3 regions of the Citrobacter sp. CRE-46 genome follow, and region 1 is predicted to be linked to each of the others. Evidence: predicted binding sites of a transcription regulator. Region 1 holds the regulator's gene; each other region holds the start of a gene.

What was found. Region 1 encodes Fur, which represses iron uptake genes when iron is present. Its sites were predicted from a motif close to ATAATAATGAGAACNACTATCAA; they were not measured.
Region 2: the regulator Fur is predicted to act here: its motif matches at 4,166-4,188, upstream of sufA (Fe-S cluster assembly scaffold SufA).
Region 3: the regulator Fur is predicted to act here: its motif matches at 3,793-3,815, upstream of exbB (tol-pal system-associated acyl-CoA thioesterase).

The regions. Positions count from the first base shown of each region.
Region 1 covers NZ_CM184341.1:3,634,901-3,642,299, reverse strand. The annotation lists gene tcuB (tricarballylate utilization 4Fe-4S protein TcuB) at 1-527, opposite strand, end outside; gene tcuA (FAD-dependent tricarballylate dehydrogenase TcuA) at 514-1,917, opposite strand; gene tcuR (tricarballylate utilization LysR family transcriptional regulator TcuR) at 2,015-2,941, opposite strand; gene fur (ferric iron uptake transcriptional regulator) at 3,069-3,515, opposite strand; gene fldA (flavodoxin FldA) at 3,805-4,335, opposite strand; gene ybfE (LexA regulated protein) at 4,491-4,778, opposite strand; gene ybfF (esterase) at 4,907-5,680, opposite strand; gene seqA (replication initiation negative regulator SeqA) at 5,874-6,416, shown strand; gene pgm (phosphoglucomutase (alpha-D-glucose-1,6-bisphosphate-dependent)) at 6,441-7,399, shown strand, end outside.
Region 2 covers NZ_CM184341.1:2,930,599-2,937,997, reverse strand. The annotation lists gene AC534G_RS14290 (YdiH family protein) at 75-263, shown strand; gene AC534G_RS14285 (Vmh family MBL fold metallo-hydrolase) at 331-1,182, opposite strand; gene AC534G_RS14280 (LysR family transcriptional regulator) at 1,305-2,192, shown strand; gene AC534G_RS14275 (DUF3828 domain-containing protein) at 2,734-3,180, opposite strand; gene AC534G_RS14270 (CHAP domain-containing protein) at 3,182-3,544, opposite strand; gene sufA (Fe-S cluster assembly scaffold SufA) at 4,228-4,596, shown strand; gene sufB (Fe-S cluster assembly protein SufB) at 4,605-6,092, shown strand; gene sufC (Fe-S cluster assembly ATPase SufC) at 6,109-6,855, shown strand; gene sufD (Fe-S cluster assembly protein SufD) at 6,830-7,399, shown strand, end outside.
Region 3 covers NZ_CM184341.1:779,215-786,613, reverse strand. The annotation lists gene AC534G_RS03825 (aldo/keto reductase) at 1-1,008, shown strand, start outside; gene AC534G_RS03820 (ESA_00282 family adhesion-associated protein) at 1,073-1,576, opposite strand; gene AC534G_RS03815 (hypothetical protein) at 1,681-2,085, shown strand; gene AC534G_RS03810 (cytoplasmic protein) at 2,087-2,494, shown strand; gene exbD (TonB system transport protein ExbD) at 2,565-2,990, opposite strand; gene exbB (tol-pal system-associated acyl-CoA thioesterase) at 2,997-3,731, opposite strand; gene metC (cystathionine beta-lyase) at 3,982-5,169, shown strand; gene yghB (DedA family general envelope maintenance protein YghB) at 5,301-5,960, shown strand; gene AC534G_RS03785 (AraC family transcriptional regulator) at 6,051-6,950, opposite strand; gene yqhD (alcohol dehydrogenase) at 7,144-7,399, shown strand, end outside.

The DNA of each region.
Region 1 (7,399 bases):
ATCACGCCCGCCATCAGCAAACCGATCGCCAGAATAAAGACCGAACCAAACATCCAGGCCAGCAGGTTATGCGGGAAAATTTGATAGAAATCCCCGGCCAGCGGAGGATGGAATAGTGAACCTTTCAAACCTATAGCGAGGAGTAAAAACAGGATCAGACCGAAAACCAGCGCCAGCGTCACGGTTACGCCCGCGCGACGATAAAGCGCGCCAAAGGCGGCGGGTTGCGCATAATGCTGATAGGTTTCGAGCCGGACCTCCGCCATCGCCTTCGGTACGTTGATGGCAAATTCATGAGGCGGGGCATACTGACACGCGTGCAGGCAAGCGCCGCAGTTATGGCACAAGTTCGCCAGATAGTTGATATCCGCTTTACCGAATTCCAGACGTTGCGTCATCGCCGGGAATACGGCGCAAAAGCCTTCACAATAGCGACAGGCATTGCACACCTGCATCACACGTTCAACTTCAGCTTCCGGTTCGGTGATAATTTGCGCTTCGATGATCAGTTTCTCAAGCTGCTTCATGACGTGTCTCCTTACGTGCGGCCAGCGCGGCTTCTTTTCCGGCAATGCGGCCAAAGGTTGTGCCGATCGACATCCCCACGCCTGCGGTGTAGCCCTTGCCCAACACGTTGCCCGCCATCATCTCTCCGGCGACGAACAGGTTACGGCTTGGAAGCCCGGCAAAATGCACAGCGGCGTGTTCGTTCACTTTTAACCCAAGATAAGTGAAGGTGATCCCTGGCCGCAGGGCATAGCCGTAGAATGGCGGCTGGTCCAGTGGTCGCGCCCAGTGCGTTTTCGCGGGTAGCAAATCTTTGGTGGCGCAGTTATCCAGAACGGTGTGGTTGAACTGACCTGGCTGGCAGGCGTTGTTGTATTGCGTCACGGTGTGGGTAAAACGTTCGGCATCCAGTCCTAACTGAAGAGCCAGCTCTGCCAACGTATTGGCCTGCGCGCCGGGAAAGACCGGCGGCATAAAGTGGCCAATAGCTTTACTGTCGATGATGGAGTAGCCAATCTGCCCTGGCTGTTGAGCGACCAGACGTCCCCAGATGGCGTAGCGTTTGGGCCAGAAATCTTCACCTTCATCATAAAAGCGCTCAGCGTCCCGGTTCACCACTATACCGAGCGAGACGCAGTCCACGCGGGTGCAAATCCCGCCGTCATATAATGGCGCTCTGGCATCAATGGCCACGCAGTGTGACTGGGAGGGATCGCCGATAATGTCGGCTCCGGCATCCATCATAAATTTGAGCAGTACGCCCTGGTTAAAGCGCGTGCCGCGAATCAGGAAGTTATCCGCTGGCCATTCGCCGCGCTCGTTCTCTCCCCATGCTTCTCGTAGCCATTCGCGGTTAGACTCAAAACCGCCAGCGGCAAGTACGCAGGATTTAGCGGTGATGCGCTCTTCGCCTGCCAGCGCCGCCACGAACTCGCCATTACGCAGTTCAAGCGCCTGAACCGGGGTGTTATAGCGGATCTGCACTCCCAGCTTTTCTGCGCTGCGATAATAGGCATTCACAAGGGCCTTTCCACCGCCCATAAAAAAGGCGTTGGTTCGCGCCACGTGTAAAGCGCCAGAGAGAGGAGGCTGAAAGTTAACGCCGTGCTGGCGCATCCAGTCGCGGCATTGTGAAGAGGTACGGATCACCAGACGCGCCAGCGCTTCGTTGGTATTCCCTTCCGTGACGCGCCACAGATCTTGCCAGAATTCTTCTTCAGGATAGCTGTCCACCAGCACATCCTGCGGCGCATCATGCATACAACGTAAATTACGCGTGTGTTGGGAGTTTCCTCCGCGCCATTCCCGGGGGGCCGCTTCGAGCAGGAGTACCGAAGCTCCTTGCTCCCGGGCGGTCAAGGCAGCACATAACGCGGCATTACCACCACCAATCACCAGAACATCAACCATCGTATACTCCATTACCATTTAACTATTTGTTAAATTTGTAATTGAAATGTATACGTACAGCTTGTGCGGGCGCTATGATGTGGTGCTAAACGGTACTTTAGTTATTGTAAAGAGTAGCGCCAGGCCAGCTTCCTGCTTCCACCAGTTGATGCATCACTTTCGTCAGCACCACACGGGCGGCAAGGCCTGCCGGGGTAAGTTCATCGTCAGAGAGGCTGACCAGAAAGTTAGGGCGGCTAAGTATCGGATTATAGACGCCGATCACTCTTAGAGTTTCTTTATCGAGATGGGAGATCGCCGCACCGGGCTGAAGAGTGGCGCCAATGCCACTGCGTACGGCGCGCATCAGTAACGCCAGACCATCAATTTCAGTAGCGATCTCAATATTTAGCGCGTGTTCCTGGCAGATGGCATCCAGCCTGCCGCGCAGACCGTGTCCCGGGCTTGGCATGATCAATGGAATATTTGCCAACTGGGCTGGAGCAATATTGTCGTCGACAATATCAGCCAATAGGGCATGGGTCCCAATCAAAAACAGCCGTTCTTCAAGAATCGGTCTGGCGCTCCAGCGCAGGATCTTTTCTTTTTGAAACACGACAGCCAGATCAATCTGGCGGGTATTAATCATTCGTTCCAGGTTGCCAGAGAGACTTTCCACCACATGCAGGCGAACATCAGCATAGCTTTCCCGCATGGCGTGAATAAATGGCATGCCGAGAACGGAAGCGGTACTGGGGGCCATACCGACGCTGACGTGTCCGGAAAGTCGGGCCTCACGCGCGGCGAGGATTGCATCGTCTGCATGCCGGAGCGCCAGCTGCGCCTGGGAGTAAAAAGCCAGTCCGGCGCTGGTGGGCGTCACACCGCGCGAGGTGCGTTGAAGCAGACGAATAGCAAGTTCGCTTTCCAGGCGCGTCATTTGCTGACTGAGTGCCGAAACACCGATATTGAGATCGAGCGCCGCGCTACCCATGCTGCCGGTTTCTACAACACGCACAAAATAGCGTAGTTGACGAAGTTCCATTTCAACTCTCCGAATGGCAATTGATTTTTACATTAAAGCAACATTGACGTAGAAGGAAGAGGGGGATGGTCAAATTTGGCCCATAAAAAAAGCCAACCGGATGGTTGGCTTTTCAGAAAGCGTCACATTATTTGCCGTCGTGCGCATGCTCATCTTCGCGGCAATCGCCTTCGGCGCAGTGGCCATAAAGATAGAGGCTATGGTTGGTTAAGCGAATACCATGTTTAGCCGCAATCTCACGCTGACGCGCTTCAATGGAATCATCGCTGAACTCGACCACTTTGCCGCAGTCGAGGCAAATGAGGTGATCGTGGTGATGCTGTTGAGTCAGTTCGAAGACGGATTTACCACCTTCAAAATTGTGGCGGGTCACGATACCGGCATCATCAAACTGGTTCAGCACACGATACACGGTCGCCAGACCAATTTCTTCACCCATATCGATCAGGCGTTTGTATAAGTCTTCCGCACTGACGTGATGGTTATCCGGTTCCTGAAGAACTTCCAGAATTTTTAAACGAGGAAGCGTTACTTTCAGGCCAGCCTTCTTTAATGCGGTATTGTTGTCAGTCATGCGGAATCTGTCCTGTAGCTAAACGATTCACTTCATTAACAGAAGTGACAGAAATTGCACTTGAGAAATTGCGTATCATTATAGAACTGCCATGGTTAAATGAAAACAGCAAGTCTCTGGCATATATTGTTAATCAAAACGTGGTATCGCCGACAAACACACTGTGCAACACCCGATTGGCATCCAGCCATTGTACAGGGTCAGACGAAAAAGTTACAAATTTGTAGCAATTATTTTGATTGGTTTTATCTATTGATGCGGCGCAGATGAAGATCTACGCCGCGCGAAATCAGGCATTGATGATTTCGTCGAGGTGCAGTTCTTCTGAGATCTGCTTAACCCATTTTTCTACACGTTCAGCGGTCAGCTCCGGCTGGCGATCTTCATCGATAGCCAGACCGACAAAGTGGTCGTCGTCAGCCAGGCCTTTGGACGCTTCAAAGTGATAACCCGCCGTTGGCCAGTGACCGACGATGGTGGCACCGCGTGGCTCAATGATGTCGCGAATTGTGCCTAACGCATCGCAGAAATATTCTGCGTAATCTTCCTGGTCGCCGCAGCCGAACAATGCAACCAGTTTGCCGTTAAAATCAATGTCTTCGAGGGTAGGGAAGAAATCGTCCCAGTCACACTGCGCTTCACCGTAGTACCAGGTTGGAATGCCGAGCAGCAGAATGTCATACCCTTCCAGGTCTTCTTTGCTGCTTTTTGCAATGTCATGTACATCGGCAACGTCTTTACCAAGCTGTTTTTGAATCATTTTTGCGATGTTTTCGGTATTACCGGTGTCGCTGCCGAAAAAGATGCCAGTGATTGCCATGAGTAAAATAACCTCTTGAAACTTATTGAAATGGTGGTGGCGCATTGCCCACGGATAAGGGCAATCATAGCAGAACAGTCAGGCATGCGGAAACAGCAAACACGCGGGACTGCACTCTGTGCTACACGATTTATGATTTAGAGCAGAAATTCAGACTATGCCTGACCGCGCAATGCGGTGAGTTGGGTCATCAGCATCTCTTCGATGAGTTCACTGCGACTCATGTTGCGCGCCTCGGCCAGCTCGTTTAACGCGTCAACGGCATCAGCGTTCAGTTTCAGTTCGACACGCTTAAGCCCGCGAACTTTGTCACGTTTAAGCTGATTACGTTTATTTATACGTAACTGTTCATCACGCGAGAGCGGATTAGTTTTGGGTCGTCCCGGGCGACGCTCCTGCGCGAACAGATCTAATGTCGTACGGTCCGTTTGTTCTTTGGCCATGATCTTGGTGACTTCGGGGAAACAATCAGCCAGGCGTCCGCCCGGATGGATAGCGCGCCATAATACATCAGCAGGAGAGGCACGCCAACGCCCACGCGCGTAATCGCGCACGGACGCTGAGTTTTTAATCAGTTAGCCGGTTCGTTCAGATAACGACGGATGGCCCGCAGCACTGCTTCAGGTTTTTCCGCATGTACCCAATGCCCCGCGCCTGCGATAACGTGCGCCCGAGCCTGCGGGAATTGTGCCAGCAGTTGCTCGCGATACGCTTCGGTGACATAAGGGGAGTTACCGCCTGGAATAAACAATGCCGGGTGCTCCCATGCCGGGAGGGTTTGCCAACCGACGATATTGGGATATTGATCCCATAATACGGGAACGTTAAAGCGCCACTCGCCGTCAACAAAGGATTTCAGCAGAAACTGAATAACACCCTCCTCTTGCAGATGCTGGCGCATGACGCTTGCTGCCTGCTGGCGCGAGGACGCTTGTGCCTCGGTTACGGCATTGATTGCCGCAAAAATCTCATCGTGACGGCGTACCTGATAGTCAACCGGCGCAATATCAATAGCCACCAGCCGATCGATACGATCAGGGGCTAACGCGGTTAACGCCATGACGGCTTTTCCCCCCATCGAGTGACCAATAAAGATCGCTTTTTCGATCTGTTGATCGTCCAGCGTATCCACCAGGTCTTGCGCCATGGCCGCATAATTCATCTCAGGCGAGCGGGGCGAGAGGCCATGATTTCGCATATCAACCTGGATGATATCGTGATCGACCACCAGGGAGCGTGCCAGGATCCCCAGGTTATCCAGGCTACCAAACAGGCCGTGAACCAGGACGATGGAAGAATTATTGTGCAGGTTTTGCGCAGATTGCGCTCGGATATTCAATTTCATGGCAAAGTTCTTTTTTTCACACTCACGGGTTAGGGTATCATGTTGACCATTCTGCCACAGGGCTGCAACAACTACGGTTACTCCGAGTTTTATCAGCCACCAGGCTTGACGCTATCCGCTGTTGGGATTTGCCTTTACACTACGCGTGTTAACCCAACAACTTGTATTCAGCTAAACACTGCACTGGATTAAGATGAAAACGATTGAAGTTGATGATGAACTCTATAGCTATATTGCCAGCCATACCAAGCATATCGGCGAGAGCGCATCCGACATTTTACGGCGTATGTTGAAATTTTCCGCCGCAGCACAGCCTGTCACTCCGGTAGTAAAAGAAGTCCGCGCTGTGCAACCTGTCGTGGAAGCTAAGCCGGTTAACCCCGTAAAAGATAAAGTGCGCGCGATGCGTGAACTGCTGTTGTCCGATGAATATGCGGAACAGAAGAAAGCAGTAAATCGCTTTATGCTGGTGCTGTCTACACTCTATTCTCTGGATCAAAACGCATTCGCCGAAGCAACGGATTCGTTGCATGGCCGGACGCGCGTTTATTTTGCGGCAGATGAACAGACGCTGCTGAAAAATGGTAATCAAACCAAACCGAAACACGTGCCAGGCACGCCGTACTGGGTGATCACCAATACCAACACCGGCCGTAAATGCAGCATGGTGGAGCACATCATGCAGTCAATGCAATTCCCTGCGGAATTGATTGAAAAGGTTTGCGGAACAATTTAATCCTTGCATTAGAAGGACCAGGCAATGGCAATCCACAACCGTGCAGGTCAACCTGCGCAACAGAGTGATTTGATTAACGTCGCCCAACTGACGGCACAGTACTATGTACTGAAACCAACGGCAGGGAACGCTGAGCACGCCGTCAAGTTCGGTACGTCCGGGCATCGCGGCAGTGCAGGTCGTCATAGTTTTAACGAGCCGCATATTCTGGCTATCGCCCAGGCGATTGCTGAAGAACGTGCGAAAAACGGGATTACTGGCCCGTGCTATGTGGGCAAGGATACCCACGCGCTGTCTGAACCGGCTTTTATCTCTGTGCTGGAAGTGCTGGCGGCGAATGGCGTCGATGTCATCGTGCAGGAAAACAACGGCTTTACGCCAACCCCTGCCGTGTCGAATGCCATCCTGGTCCACAACAAAAAAGGCGGCCCGCTGGCTGATGGCATTGTGATCACGCCGTCCCACAACCCGCCGGAAGATGGTGGCATTAAATACAACCCGCCAAACGGTGGTCCGGCAGATACCAACGTCACCAAAGTGGTGGAAGACAGGGCTAACGCGTTGCTGGCTGACGGTCTGCAAGGCGTGAAGCGTATGTCGCTGGACGCGGCGCTGGCATCGGGTCATGTGAAAGAGCAGGACCTGGTTCAACCGTTTGTGGAAGGACTGGCGGATATCGTCGACATGGCGGCGATCCAGAAAGCGGGTCTGACGCTGGGTGTCGATCCGTTGGGCGGTTCCGGTATCGAATACTGGAAGCGTATTGCGAAGCACTACAACCTGAACCTGACTATCGTTAACGACCACGTTGATCAGACTTTCCGCTTTATGCATCTCGATAAAGACGGCGCAATCCGTATGGACTGCTCCTCCGAGTGCGCGATGGCGGGTCTGCTGGCGCTGCGTGACAAGTTCGATCTGGCCTTTGCCAACGATCCGGACTATGACCGTCACGGTATCGTCACCCCGGCGGGGCTGATGAA
Region 2 (7,399 bases), 700 kb from region 1:
ATATTGCTTTTGGTCATTATCTGCGCAGTGAATGGTGTTATACTGTGCAGGTTTTGAACACAAGCGAGGATGATATGTCTACCCAATTAGACCCGGCCCAACTGGCAATAGAGTTTTTACGTCGTGATAAAACCGATCTTTCACCGGCTCAGTACCTGAAAAGACTGAAACAGCTTGAGCTGGAGTTTGCGGATTTATTGACGCTCTCTTCAACAGAACTGAAAGAAGAGATCTATTTTGCCTGGCGCATGGGCGTTCATTGATTCCGGTATGCTTATTGTAATGTAACCCCGACATGCGTTCGGGGTTATTTTTGGCGTTAAATCTTGTTTACCACTTCATCTCACCGGTATTGACCTTCGCGCTTAGCTCCAGAGAGCTGGCGTCCGCCAGACCTGGCCATGCCGCCGTCATGGTTTTAATCACGTAAGCTGAACCTTTATTCGCGCTTAACGCCTGCTCAAATGACTGCAAATAGTCTCGGGTGAAGCGAATCGCTTTATCGCCTGTCGGGCGTTCGCCAATGTAATGCCCCGGAACCACCTGAGCGGGCTGTAAGTTCTGCATCTCGCTTAACACATTGCGCCACGCGGAACGCTGTTCAGCAGACTGCGTATCCGCCGTCCAGACATGAATACCCGAAGCCACGCCGGTACCGCCAATGATTGCGCGGTTCGCCGGGATCCAGACATACGCCGCATAATCGTTGGGATGGCGAAGTTCCAGCGTTTCGCCATCAACCGTGAAACGCGTTTGTGTGGTGGCTTGCGGCACGGTGAGTGATGTTGGCGCGCCGTCCTTCATTTGCGGGCCCCAGAACTGCAGTTTGGCCTCTTTCGTGGCGCGGATATGCTCAACCACATGCGGTGTTGCCAGCACTTTTACCTGTGGGAAGGCGTTGACGAGGGGCTGCAGACCGAAATAGAAATCCGGATCGCCGGAGGTGATTACGATGGCTTTCAGCGTCTTACCGCTGGCGCGAATCATCTGTACCAGTTGTTCGCCATCTTTGGTGCTGAACTGCGCATCAAACAAAATCGCCTCTTTCGGTCCTGAAACCAGCGTCGAGGAGACCGGGAAAATAGCCTTATCCTGCGGGTTGTAGACGTCCAGCTGGAGCGGGGCGGCAAAGAGTGAAGAGGAGAACAGGGGTAACAGCAGAGCCAGAGTTTTAACATTCATACCAGGTAACCTTGTGCAGGAAATTGTCTTTTGATAGTTCGCGTATTTTAAGGATATTTGCATCTGTTAGTATTCCTGTATCAGGGTATGCTGAGTTTCTTAAAACGATCGGATGGGATGCAATGGACAGAGTAATGGCGGCAACGGTATTCAACCATATCTGTGATTTGGGCAGCTTAAGCGCCGCCGCGCGAGCGCTGGGGCTTTCCAGACCGATGGTTAGTCGTTACCTCGACGAAATGGAAAAATGGGCGGGGGCAAGGCTTATCCATCGGTCGTCGCGTCGCCTGACGATCACGCCAGCCGGAGAAGAAGCGTTAGTGAAAACGCGTTCTCTGGCGCAACTTTCGCTGGATATTGCTGCCGCCAGTGCCGCGCAAATACCTTCCGGTACGCTACGTGTTGCTTGCGCGCACTATACCGCGATGCATATTCTTGCTCCGGTGCTGCCCACTTTTCTGGCGCGGTATCCGCAACTGCGCATTGAGGTTGAGATTAATAATCAACCGGTAAGTCTGGTCGGGGAACGCATCGATGTGGCGATCCGCATTACGGATACCCCCGAGCCTGGGACCATCGCCCGTCGATTGGGGGACTGTGAATCCGTGCTGTGTGCGTCTGTCGATTATCTGCATCAACATGGCACTCCTGAAACTCTCGACGATCTTACGCAGCATAACTGCCTCTATTACAGCGGTTTTGCCGGAAAATCCTGGCACTTTGTCGATGTACAAGGGCAGATGGTTTCTGTTGCGATCAAAGGGAATTTGAGCGCCGGGATCTCTTCGCTGCTCTGTGAGTCGGCGCTGGCGGGTATGGGCATTGCGCTGGTACCGGAGCCGGAAGCGCGAGAAGGGTTGGCGCAGGGAAAGTTAGTTCGGTTACTGCCAGAGCTACAGCCTAAACGCCTGCCAATATACGGGTTGTATCTTTCTCGTGAGCATCAGCCTGCGGGGTTACGCTTGTTGTTAGACGCAATTAGTGAAACAACGCGCGAATTATGTCATTGACTGCGCTCAAAAAACAATCAAACCGCAATTTGTGTTAAACAAAACTTATCCGGGAGTGAGATTATTCTTATGCCCCTTCAAGAGCTAAGCCATTACGAGTGCCGGAGATAAGCGCCGGATGGGGCCGGAACCCTTAAGCCTGCCAGCAAGCAGACTTAAGGGTTTTTTGTTATCAATGGGTCACGTACAAAACAGAAAAAATGGGACGGAGGCCCACCGTCAGGCATACACCTGAATACCTCCGTATGCGCGAATGCTGGGGGTAACCAGCATTCGTGGAGTGTTTAAGAGAGATTGATAGTATTAGCATCAGAGCTAAAATTCGTCCACGTTAGCAAAATCTGCCCTTGGGAATGGCGTCCAGGAATCAGTAATGCGAACAACCGCGCCATGTGTTTTTTATATGCGTCAAATATTGCCACATTCGCATTATGGTGAGAGGGATGGCGTAGAAGTTCGCGCAGACCTTTTTCTTTCCGGCGATATGGCAGGAGTATTCGCGAACGTGCCATGACACAGAACTCCTGTCATATCTCCGACCTCAGTGCCGTTCCAGGTTGCGTATGAATTGGAGGCTGGTGACAGATTGCACTTTCCAGAATCCGCTCTCTTTGACCATGCAATCAATGACAATATGTTTTTGTTCTTTTCCAAACGCTACGTAAACATTCACGCAAACCGGATCCGTATCACCCGCAATGGCGCTTACATTGCCTGGCCAATCTTCGCCTATGTCTTGAGCCTTTAAAAAAAAATCAGCATCATAAAAAACCTCATCATCATAATTTGGATCTTGTGTTCGCCTTAGTTTCTGCATCGTTGATGCAGTAACGTATTTATCAATATCCTTACCGTCGGTAATCGGAAAATTATTATTGTTAATTTGATTCACGTACCAGTTGTTAAATACAATAGCCTGATTAACAGGGTCGTTGGTTTTTGCCATTGCAGATGATGCCATGAGCAGAAAAAGCAGTAATTTTTTCATATTACTTGTGCCTGTATATGGTAACAGCGGGCTGGATTTCTCTGTACTGCGGCCCAGGGTATAAACTACGCTGTACGAAATCGGAGTACCAGGTCCCGGACCCATCGTAAATACAGGCGTGCCCATACTGGTTTGGGCCTGGTAAAGCATCAATAACCGCTATATCACCCTCTATTGGGGTGCCGTATGATTTGCTGAATCCTGCTTTTTCCAGTGATCTTGAAAAATTGTTGGCGTTAGCACTCTCGATCTTGACGCCATCAGCACGAATTGCTGCAGCTACTGCCCGAGCGCAATAACCTTGGCTTTTTTGATGCGCATGACTTCGCGCATACGAGACCGCATCGTGTTTGTTCCATGACATACATTTCCCTTAATAACATAATGAATCATAAGATAACATTACTCCGACACTTAATTCGAAATTGTATTTTATGGTGAAATTTAATTAACCAATATATATGTTGTTAATATTAATTATTAAATTGATAATTAAAGCGTATGACAATATTCAGGATTCAACATAATTAATGGATCTCATCGTAATTTGTGCAATAACGGTCAAGTGTGTACCTGTTCGACTGGCTTGTAAATGATGGGGTATAAATCTGGTAAGCGACTCGCATAATATCTTTTTTAAGAATCAATGGCGGAGAGTTTGGCGAAAATTTTGGGGACGCAGGAGGCGATATTTGGGCGCGTTAAATAATCCGCATTTGTCTATCACGATAAAAACTAAGATTACTGACTATATCATAATCGCAGGATTTCATTAAATTTTCAAAACCAATCCCTTAAATAGGTATTACCTATACATCTTTTGGCGTTTAACCTGCCTGAACGATTGGATTTTCATAATCCATTATTAATCAATGCATTGAAGAAAATAATCCATCTCTGATAACCCGCGCTGCAGGGTCTATGCTTATTAAAAGTAGCCAAAAATGGCGATTAACCCGAATGCCCCTGCTGTTGAGGGGTTGAAGTGATAATCATTATCACTAACATGATGTTATAGCTTGAAAGCTAATGACTCGAGGTAACCCTATGGAATTGCATTCAGGAACATTTAACCCGGACGATTTCGCATGGCGTGGTTTGACGTTAACGCCGGCAGCTGCGGCGCACATCCGCGAACTGGTGGCAAAACAACCCGGTATGTTGGGCGTGCGTTTAGGTGTGAAACAAACCGGATGCGCGGGATTCGGCTACGTGCTGGACACCGTCCGTGAGCCGGAAAAAGAGGATCTGCTGTATGAATCGGATGGCGCCAGACTTTATGTGCCGTTACAGGCGATGCCGTTTATCGACGGGACGGAAGTCGATTTCGTACGCGAAGGATTAAATCAGTTATTTAAATTTCATAACCCGAAAGCCCAGAACGAATGCGGCTGTGGCGAAAGTTTTGGGGTATAGGCGGTACTATGTCTCGTAATACTGAAGCAACTGATGATGTCAACACCTGGGCTGGCGGGCACCTCAATTATAAAGAGGGCTTCTTCACCCAACTGCAAACCGATGAGCTGGCAAAAGGGATCAATGAAGACGTTGTGCGCGCGATTTCGGCAAAACGTAATGAACCCGACTGGATGCTGGAGTTTCGCCTGAATGCCTTTAACGCATGGCTCACCATGGAAGAGCCGCACTGGCTCAAAGCGCACTACGACAAGCTGAATTATCAGGATTACAGCTATTACTCTGCGCCGTCCTGCGGCAATTGTGATGAAACCTGTGCTTCTGAACCGGGGGCTGTTCAGCAAACAGGGGCGAATGCCTTTTTAAGCAAAGAGGTAGAAGACGCCTTTGCACAGCTAGGGGTGCCGGTTCGTGAAGGAAAAGAGGTGGCGGTTGATGCTATTTTCGACTCGGTGTCGGTGGCGACAACCTATCGCGACAAGCTGGCAGAGCAGGGCATTATTTTCTGTTCGTTCGGTGAGGCGATTCATGACCATCCCGAGCTGGTGAAACAGTATCTTGGAACCGTCGTTCCGGGTAATGATAATTTCTTCGCCGCGCTGAATGCCGCAGTGGCATCTGATGGCACCTTTATCTATGTGCCGAAAGGCGTGCGTTGTCCCATGGAACTCTCGACCTACTTCCGGATTAATGCCGAAAAGACCGGGCAGTTTGAACGCACTATTCTGATTGCGGATGAGGGCAGCTACGTCAGTTATATCGAAGGTTGTTCAGCTCCGGTACGCGACAGCTACCAGCTACATGCGGCGGTGGTGGAAGTTATCATCCATAAAGATGCTGAAGTGAAATACTCGACGGTGCAAAACTGGTTCCCCGGTGATGGTAATACCGGCGGCATTTTGAACTTCGTCACCAAGCGCGCGCTGTGCGAAGGCGAAAACAGCAAAATGTCGTGGACGCAGTCGGAAACCGGCTCGGCCATTACCTGGAAATACCCAAGCTGCATTCTGCGTGGCGATAACTCTATCGGTGAATTCTACTCCGTCGCGCTGACCAGCGGTCACCAGCAGGCCGATACCGGCACCAAGATGATCCACATTGGCAAGAACACCAAATCGACCATCATCTCGAAAGGGATCTCCGCCGGTCAGAGTCAGAACAGCTATCGCGGCCTGGTAAAAATCATGCCGACCGCCACCAACGCGCGTAACTATACCCAATGCGACTCCATGTTGATCGGGGCGGACTGCGGGGCGCATACCTTCCCGTATGTCGAGTGTCGAAACAACAGCGCCCAGCTTGAGCACGAAGCCACGACGTCACGCATCGGTGAAGACCAGCTGTTTTACTGTCTGCAACGCGGCATCAGCGAAGAGGATGCCATTTCGATGATCGTCAACGGTTTCTGTAAAGACGTGTTCTCTGAACTGCCGCTGGAATTTGCGGTGGAAGCGCAAAAACTTCTCGCCATAAGTCTTGAACACAGCGTCGGTTAAAATTTAAGGAAAGCACATGTTAAGCATTAAAGATTTACAGGTCAGTGTTGAAGATAAGGCGATTCTGCGTGGGCTCAGCCTTGAGATTCGTCCCGGAGAAGTCCATGCCATTATGGGGCCGAACGGTTCCGGGAAAAGTACGCTGTCCGCCACGCTCGCCGGTCGTGAAGACTACGAAGTCACTGGCGGGACGGTTGAATTTAACGGTAAGGATTTACTGGAACTGTCGCCGGAAGACCGGGCCGGTGAAGGGATCTTTATGGCATTTCAGTATCCGGTAGAAATTCCCGGCGTCAGTAATCAGTTTTTCCTGCAAACGGCGCTGAATGCGGTGCGCAGTTATCGTGGGGAGGAGTCGCTGGACAGGTTCGACTTCCAGGATCTGATGGAAGAAAAAATCGCGCTGCTGAAGATGCCGGAAGACTTACTGACGCGTTCGGTAAACGTCGGTTTCTCTGGCGGTGAGAAAAAGCGGAATGACATTCTGCAAATGGCGGTGCTGGAGCCTCAGTTGTGCATTCTCGATGAGTCAGACTCCGGGCTGGATATCGATGCGCTGAAAATCGTCGCCGATGGTGTGAACTCGCTGCGCGACGGGAAACGCTCATTCATTATCGTCACTCACTATCAGCGCATCCTGGACTATATCAAACCCGATTATGTTCACGTTCTCTACCAGGGGCGAATTGTGAAGTCCGGCGATTTCACGCTGGTCAAACAACTGGAGGAGCAAGGATATGGCTGGCTTAGCGAACAGCAGTAACGTGCTGCAACAGTGGCACCATCTGTTTGAGACCCAAGGGGAGACCCGTTCGCACTATGCGCAACAGCATCTGCAACAGATGCTGCGTCTGGGGCTGCCAACGCGTAAGCATGAGGACTGGAAATACACGCCGCTGGAAGGATTAACCAACAGCCGGTTCGTCAGCAATATCACCGCGCTAACGCCAGCCCAGTTTGAGGCGCTGGCACCAGCGATTGATGCGGTACGATTGGTGTTTGTCGATGGCAAATTTTGTCCAACGCTCAGCGACAGCGTGGAAGGTAGCGGATTTGATATTACCGTTAATGATGAGCGTCAGATGCTGCCTGCGGCTATCCAGCCGGAAGTATTTCTGCATCTGACCGAAAGCCTGTCCCGCAGCGTAACGCACATTTTGGTCAAGCGTAACCAGCGACCAGCGAAACCGCTGCTGCTGCTACACATTACCCAGGGAGCGACGGGCGATGCGGTGAATACGGCGCACTATCGTCACCATCTGGAACTGGCGGAAGGCGCAGAAGCCACCGTTATTGAGCATTATGTC
Region 3 (7,399 bases), 2.4 Mb from region 1:
CAGATGCTCTATCGCTACTGTGGACGCAGCGGTTTACGCTTACCCGCGCTGTCGCTGGGTTTGTGGCACAGTTTTGGGCACGTTCAGGCGCTGGAATCACAGCGCGCCCTGCTGCGTAAAGCCTTTGATTTAGGCATCACCCATTTTGATTTGGCCAATAACTATGGGCCGCCTCCAGGCAGCGCAGAAGAGAATTTTGGCCGTTTACTGCGCGAGGATTTTGCACAATACCGAGATGAGTTGATCATCTCCACCAAGGCAGGCTACGACATGTGGCCAGGGCCGTACGGTTCTGGCGGTTCGCGTAAATACCTGCTTGCCAGCCTCGACCAGAGCCTGCAACGCATGGGTCTCGACTATGTCGATATCTTCTACTCGCACCGCGTGGACGAAAATACGCCAATGGAAGAGACCGCCTCAGCGCTGGCCCATGCGGTGCAAAGCGGTAAAGCGCTGTATGTCGGCATCTCATCCTATTCCCCGGAACGAACGCAAAAGATGGCCGAACTGCTGCGGGAATGGAAAATTCCACTTCTTATCCACCAACCCTCTTACAACCTGCTTAATCGCTGGGTAGACAGCAGTGGCTTGCTGGATACGCTGGAAGCTAACGGCATGGGCTGCATTGCCTTTACGCCGCTGGCCCAGGGACTGCTGACAGGGAAATACCTCAACGGCATCCCGGAAGGTTCACGTATGCAGCGTGAAGGGAAAAAAGTCCGTGGGCTAACAGAAAATATGCTGACGGAAGAAAACCTTAGCAGCCTGCGTTTGCTCAATGAGATGGCGCAACAGCGCGGACAGTCGATGGCGCAAATGGCTTTAAGCTGGCTGCTAAAAGACAACCGGGTCACTTCGGTATTAATTGGCGCCAGCCGACCGGAGCAACTGGAAGAAAACGTTCAGGCATTGGCTAATCTGACGTTCAGCGCCGAAGAACTGGCGCAGATCGATAAACACGTCGCTGATGGCGAGCTGAACCTGTGGCAAGCCTCATCTGACAAATAGCCGTTCGTCACTCCGTGCCGGGTAGCCATGTAGATCTACCCGGCCATGGTAACGCGCCATGACCTTATACTTCTTCTGCTTTGAGCTGTGGACGCTGGTATTCCGGCCACACCAGCGCGACGAGCGCAGGGTAAGCCTCCAGGCTGAACTCCCTGAAGCACTGACGTAAGTTGAGCACATCCAGATCGGCATGCGGGACCTTCTCCCCGCTGAGACAGCGTTTTTTTATATTGTCGTAATATTTATACACCGCAGAGTTAAGGTCGCTACAGCGCCGCTGCGCATCAAATAAGCCAGGCGTCTCATTCAGCTCCGCCATCGTCATCCGTTTGATCGTCGAGTGGATAAAATCGATATATTCGTGATTAACCCGCCAATACCATACCGGGGTAATCGAATTCATCAATACAGAAAAATGATCTTCACCCTCTTCTTTACTCAAGATTTCCGGCTGGTGTCCAGCGTTACCATTTTCTGCATAGCGGTTTTTATTTGCGCTGCGCATCAACAAAAGCACCCCGCAGGTAAGCAATAGCAGGGTAATAACAGAATAAAATATACTGTTCATATACTGGCTCCATTTTTTTTGATTTTAAAATTACGCCATGCTATTGTCAACGCAGCCTGACATATTAAAAACAATACAGTATTGGCATCAAAGGATATTTCAACATGCTTCCCGAGCATCTTGTTCCCGCGCATTATCATTTATCTCAAACATCGACTAATACCTTCCCCACAGAAAACAGTGAAAATTTGACTCAGGGAAAGAGAACATTAAGCGATTATGAAGCAGATATTTTGATCAGCGCTACAGCGACCGGCCAGGCGCGCAATATGTTGTTTGAAGAGTGCGACCGTCATTTAAAAGAGCGTTTGTTTTGCGCGGCAAAGATTGAGTCATTCACGCGCTTGCTCAATTCATTGCAAGCAGAAGGCGACATTAATGCACAAGAATTAAGTAAAATTTTGACCGAAAAAACAGCCATCATTAATGAGCAAGGCAATAAAATTTGGCTTAATTTAATTACCCGCGAATCCAGCGAACCTATTTTTTATTCTCTGGAAGAGAAATAAAATGAAAGATGTTGAGGATAATAATGTTTATTTGGCTTTAGATGACCATAAAAGTGATGAGTTTGTCTTAAAGCAGAATTTAGCCATCCTGATTGCCAATAAAAACGCAACACTGGAAAGCGTTGCCCAGGAAATGGTTTCTATACCCGCCGCGCTGGTGCGGATGAAATGGCAAAATCGCCGTGAAATTTATGCGCTACAGGCGAAAGAAGAGATCTATGGCGCCGCGATTGAGGCCATCATAGCCCAACAACCCGAACTGCGGGATAAAATCATGGCCCGGCTGGAGAGCACCTACCAGCATATACTCGCGCGAGAAACGGCCACCTTACGCCTGACGCGCAAGCTGTCCGAAGGCAGCTACGAACCGACCAGAATAACCACGGTCGCGTTGGATGAAAAGAGATAAGAACAGGTTTGTGGGGCGTGGAATCAGGATAAGCAGGCCGGGTAGGTGAAACCACTACCCGGCGAGAAAGTTACTTCGCTTTCACGGTCTCTTCACCGACCAGACCAATCTTCAGGAAACCCGCCTGATGCAGCGAGTCCATTACCTTCATCATGGTTTCATAATCGACGGTCTTATCCGCGCGGAAGAAAATTGTGGTGTCTTTCTTCCCTTCTGTCAGCATATTGAGCTCGCTAATCATGGTTTCATCCGTCACCTGATTGTTGCCGATAAACATACTCTTATCGGCTTTGACTGACAGATAAACCGGTTTTTCGGGACGCGGCTGCGGCGTACTGGTGGAGGCAGGGAGATTCACCTTCACATCAACTGTTGCCAGCGGCGCGGCCACCATAAAGATGATCAATAAAACCAACATAACGTCGATAAACGGCGTCACGTTGATTTCATGCATTTCACCGTTATCGTCCAGGTTTTCATTAAAGCTCATTGCCATGGAACATTACCCTACACGTAATTTCTGCGCAGCGCGTACCGGATGCGCGGAGGCGCTGGCGTTCAGGTCCAGATCGCGGCTTTGCAGCAACAGCACCTGCGCCGCGACATCGCCCAGCATCGCTTTATAGCTGCCAATCTGACGTGCGAAAATATTGTAGATGACGACCGCAGGAATCGCCGCAACCAGACCAATAGCGGTCGCTAACAGCGCTTCTGCAATGCCCGGCGCAACAACGGCCAGGTTGGTGGTTTGGGTTTGTGCGATCCCGATGAAGCTGTTCATGATGCCCCATACCGTACCGAATAAACCCACGAAAGGCGAGATAGCCCCGATGGTGGCCAGGTATCCGTTACCGCGCCCCATATGACGACCTACTGCCGCCACACGACGCTCCAGACGGAAACCGGTGCGCTCTTTAATACCTTCGTTGTCGTCACTGCCTTCCGACAGTTCCAGCTCGTTCTGCGCTTCATAAATCAACTGTGCGCCAAGGCTTTTAGCATCGAATCCTGCGGCAATCTCGTTTGCCTGGTCTAAAGAGCGGGCATCCGCCAGCAGTTGCTGTTCACGCTTAAGACGGCGTTTCTGAGTAAAGAACTCAAGGCTCTTACTAAAGAAGATAGCCCAGGTGACCACTGACGCTAAAATCAGCCCAATCATCACGCACTTAACCACGATATCGGCGTGCTGATACATACCCCAGACGGAAAGGTCCGTCTGCATCAAATTATTACCCACTCTGTATCTCCAGGACGCAAATCACAAAATCTAAGCGTAATCATATCAAAACAACGTCGAATTGATAGTCGTTCTCATTACTATTTACATATTGCCGCACCTTTGGTTTCTTTTCCTTGCGCTTACGCAGTAAAAAAGTCACCAGAAGCATTTTGAGATTATTTTCTACTGTATGACCTTTCTGCAGGATGCGTCATCTTTGATTCATGGTAGTTTAGACATCCAGACGTATAAAAACAGGTAATACACCATGGCAGATAAACAACTTGAAACCAAACTCGTGCACGCAGGACGGAGTAAAAAGTACACGCTGGGCTCGGTAAATAGCGTGATCCAGCGCGCTTCTTCGCTGGTGTTTGACAGCGTTGAGGCAAAAAAGCAGGCCACGCGCAACCGTGCTAACGGTGCGCTTTTCTACGGACGTCGTGGAACCCTGACGCATTTTTCGCTGCAGGAAGCCATGTGCGAACTGGAAGGCGGCGCGGGCTGCGCGTTGTTCCCTTGCGGCGCGGCAGCCGTTGCCAACACCATCCTTGCCTTTGTGGAACAAGGCGATCATGTGTTGATGACCAATACCGCCTATGAACCCAGCCAGGACTTCTGCACCAAAATTCTCGGCAAACTAGGCGTCTCAACGGGCTGGTTTGATCCGCTGGTGGGTGCCGATATTGTGAAGCACATTCAGCCGAACACCAAAGTTGTCTTTCTGGAATCACCCGGCTCCGTCACCATGGAGGTACATGATGTGCCGGCAATTGTAGCCGCCGTCAGAAGCGTTGCGCCTGATGCAGTCATCATAATTGATAACACCTGGGCTGCCGGCGTGCTGTTCAAGGCGCTGGATTTCGGTATCGATATCTCGATTCAGGCGGGTACGAAATACCTGATTGGTCATTCCGACGGCATGGTCGGCACAGCGGTATCCAATGCCCGTTGCTGGGATCAACTGCGCGAAAATGCCTATCTGATGGGACAAATGCTCGACGCCGATACCGCCTATATGACCAGCCGTGGATTACGCACGCTGAGCGTACGCTTACGCCAGCATCATGAAAGCAGCTTAAAGGTCGCCGAGTGGCTGTCCAACCACCCACAGGTCGCCCGCGTTAATCACCCGGCGCTGCCCGGCAGTAAAGGCCATGAATTCTGGAAACGTGATTTTACCGGCAGTAGCGGGCTATTCTCCTTTGTATTGAATAAGAAGCTAAATAATGAAGAGTTAGCCGCGTATCTGGATCACTTCAGCCTGTTCAGCATGGCCTACTCCTGGGGCGGTTTTGAGTCGCTGATTCTCGCCAACCAGCCGGAGCACATTGCGGCAATCCGTCCGCAAGGCGAGGTGGACTTCAGCGGAACGCTTATCCGTTTGCATATCGGTTTAGAGAATGTTGACGATCTGATTGCCGATTTAGCCGCAGGATTTGCCCGAATCGAGTAACATTGCCATAGATGGACATATATGCAGACACTTCTGGTGGAAAAGTCTGCAATTGTTGCGTCCGGGATCAAGGCATCCCGGACAATTCAGGAGTACAATCCACACATAAACGCTGTTCCACAGGAAAGTCCATGGTAGTTATTCAAGATATTGTCTCCGCGCTCTGGCAACACGACTTTGCCGCGCTGGCGGATCCACACGTTGTGAGCGTGGTGTACTTCGTCATGTTCGCCACACTGTTTTTAGAAAATGGCCTGCTGCCCGCCTCCTTTTTACCCGGAGACAGCCTGTTATTGCTGGCTGGGGCGCTGATCGCCCAGGACGTGATGAGTTTTTTACCTACCATAGCTATTCTGACCGCCGCCGCCAGCCTGGGCTGCTGGCTCAGTTACATTCAGGGACGCTGGCTGGGCAACACACGAACGGTAAAAGGCTGGCTGGCGCAATTACCTGAAAAATATCATCAGCGCGCCACCTGCATGTTTGACCAACACGGCCTGATGGCGCTGCTGGCCGGGCGCTTCCTGGCGTTCGTACGCACCTTGCTGCCGACCATGGCGGGAATTTCAGGGTTGCCCAACCGTCGATTCCAGTTTTTTAACTGGCTGAGCGGCCTGTTGTGGGTCACCGTCGTCACCAGCTTTGGCTACGCGCTGAGCATGATCCCGTTCGTTAAACGCCATGAAGATCAGGTGATGACCTTTTTAATGATCCTACCGATTGCCCTGTTAACCGCAGGTCTGTTGGGAACCCTGTTCGTGGTGATTAAAAAAAAATACTGTAGCGCCTGAGTCGCATCCGTAGGCCGGATAATCTCCGGCATTTTGCCTTATGGCGCGCAGCTTTAAGGCCTACGGTGTAACTTTCAGACGGACAAGAAATCAACTCCCCTGCATCATCCGAATTCTGGCCGCATCTTCCCCCGGCGTCACGCCAAAGAAACGTTTGAACTCCCGACTAAACTGCGATGCGCTCTCATAGCCGACACGCATGGCTGCCGCACTGGCCTTCATCCCGTCATGAATCATCATCATCCGCGCTTTATGCAGACGATAGCTTTTAAGATATTGCAGCGGCGACGTGCTGGTCACCGCTTTAAAATTATGATGAAACGCCGACACGCTCATGTTCGCCTCTGCCGCCAGCTGCTCTACATTGAGATTTTCGGTGTATTTGGTTTCAATCCGCTTCAGCACCCGGCTTATCAAGCTGAAATGCGTCTGACGACTGACCAGCGCAAGTAACGCGCCGCCGCGCGGCCCGGTCAGCACATGGTAGAGGATCTCACGAATGATCTGTTTGCCGAGAATACGCGCATCCAGCGGGCGTTCCATCACATCCAACAGGCGCTCAGCAGCGCAGAGAATTTCGTCTGAAAGCGTCGCGGAGTTAATCCCACTGGCCGCCATAGCAGGCTGAAACAGCTCGTCTTCTCCAATGTCCATCAACAGCTCCTGCAATTGCAGGATATCGACATTCAGGTAAATTCCTGCCAACGGAACCTCCGGTGTCGCATACGTTTCACATTCAAAGGGTAAAGGTACGGTTAGCAGCAAGTATTCATTGGCGTCATAACGAAATACACGTTCATTGATATAACCAATTTTATGTCCAGAGAAGAGAAATATGATGCCTGGCTGATACATGACCGGTGTGCGCGCCGCTGGCACCGTTCCGTGCAGCAGGCGGACATCTGGCAGCAATGCACTGAGTTTATTTTCATTGTTTTTCAGCTGCTTAATTTTTTCTGTCAGCAGAAGGCAGATCTCTTCACGGTTCATAAAGCACCATTTCATCATCGGTTTGCGACTCTGACATAATGCGCAGATTTATCCGTTTTCTCCAGTAATCTGTAGAAATGGGCAAGACATCGGCAGAAATGAGCATTGAGAGCAGCGCAGCTGGCGACCACAATGTTCATCATCCGGCAGACACTCTCCTGCCCTCTTTTTTACCCACACAAGGGAACGAGCAATGAACAATTTTAATCTCCATACCCCAACCCGAATTCTGTTCGGTAAAGGCGCTATTGCAGAGCTGCGCGACCAAATCCCTCAGGATGCCCGCGTACTGATTACCTACGGCGGCGGCAGTGTGAAAAAAACCGGTGTCCTGGCACAGGTTCAGGATGCACTGAAAGGCCTGGACGTGCTGGAGTTTGGCGGTATTGAGCCAAACCCGTCTTATGAAACGCTAATGAATGCGGTAAAGCTCGTGCGTGATGAAAAAG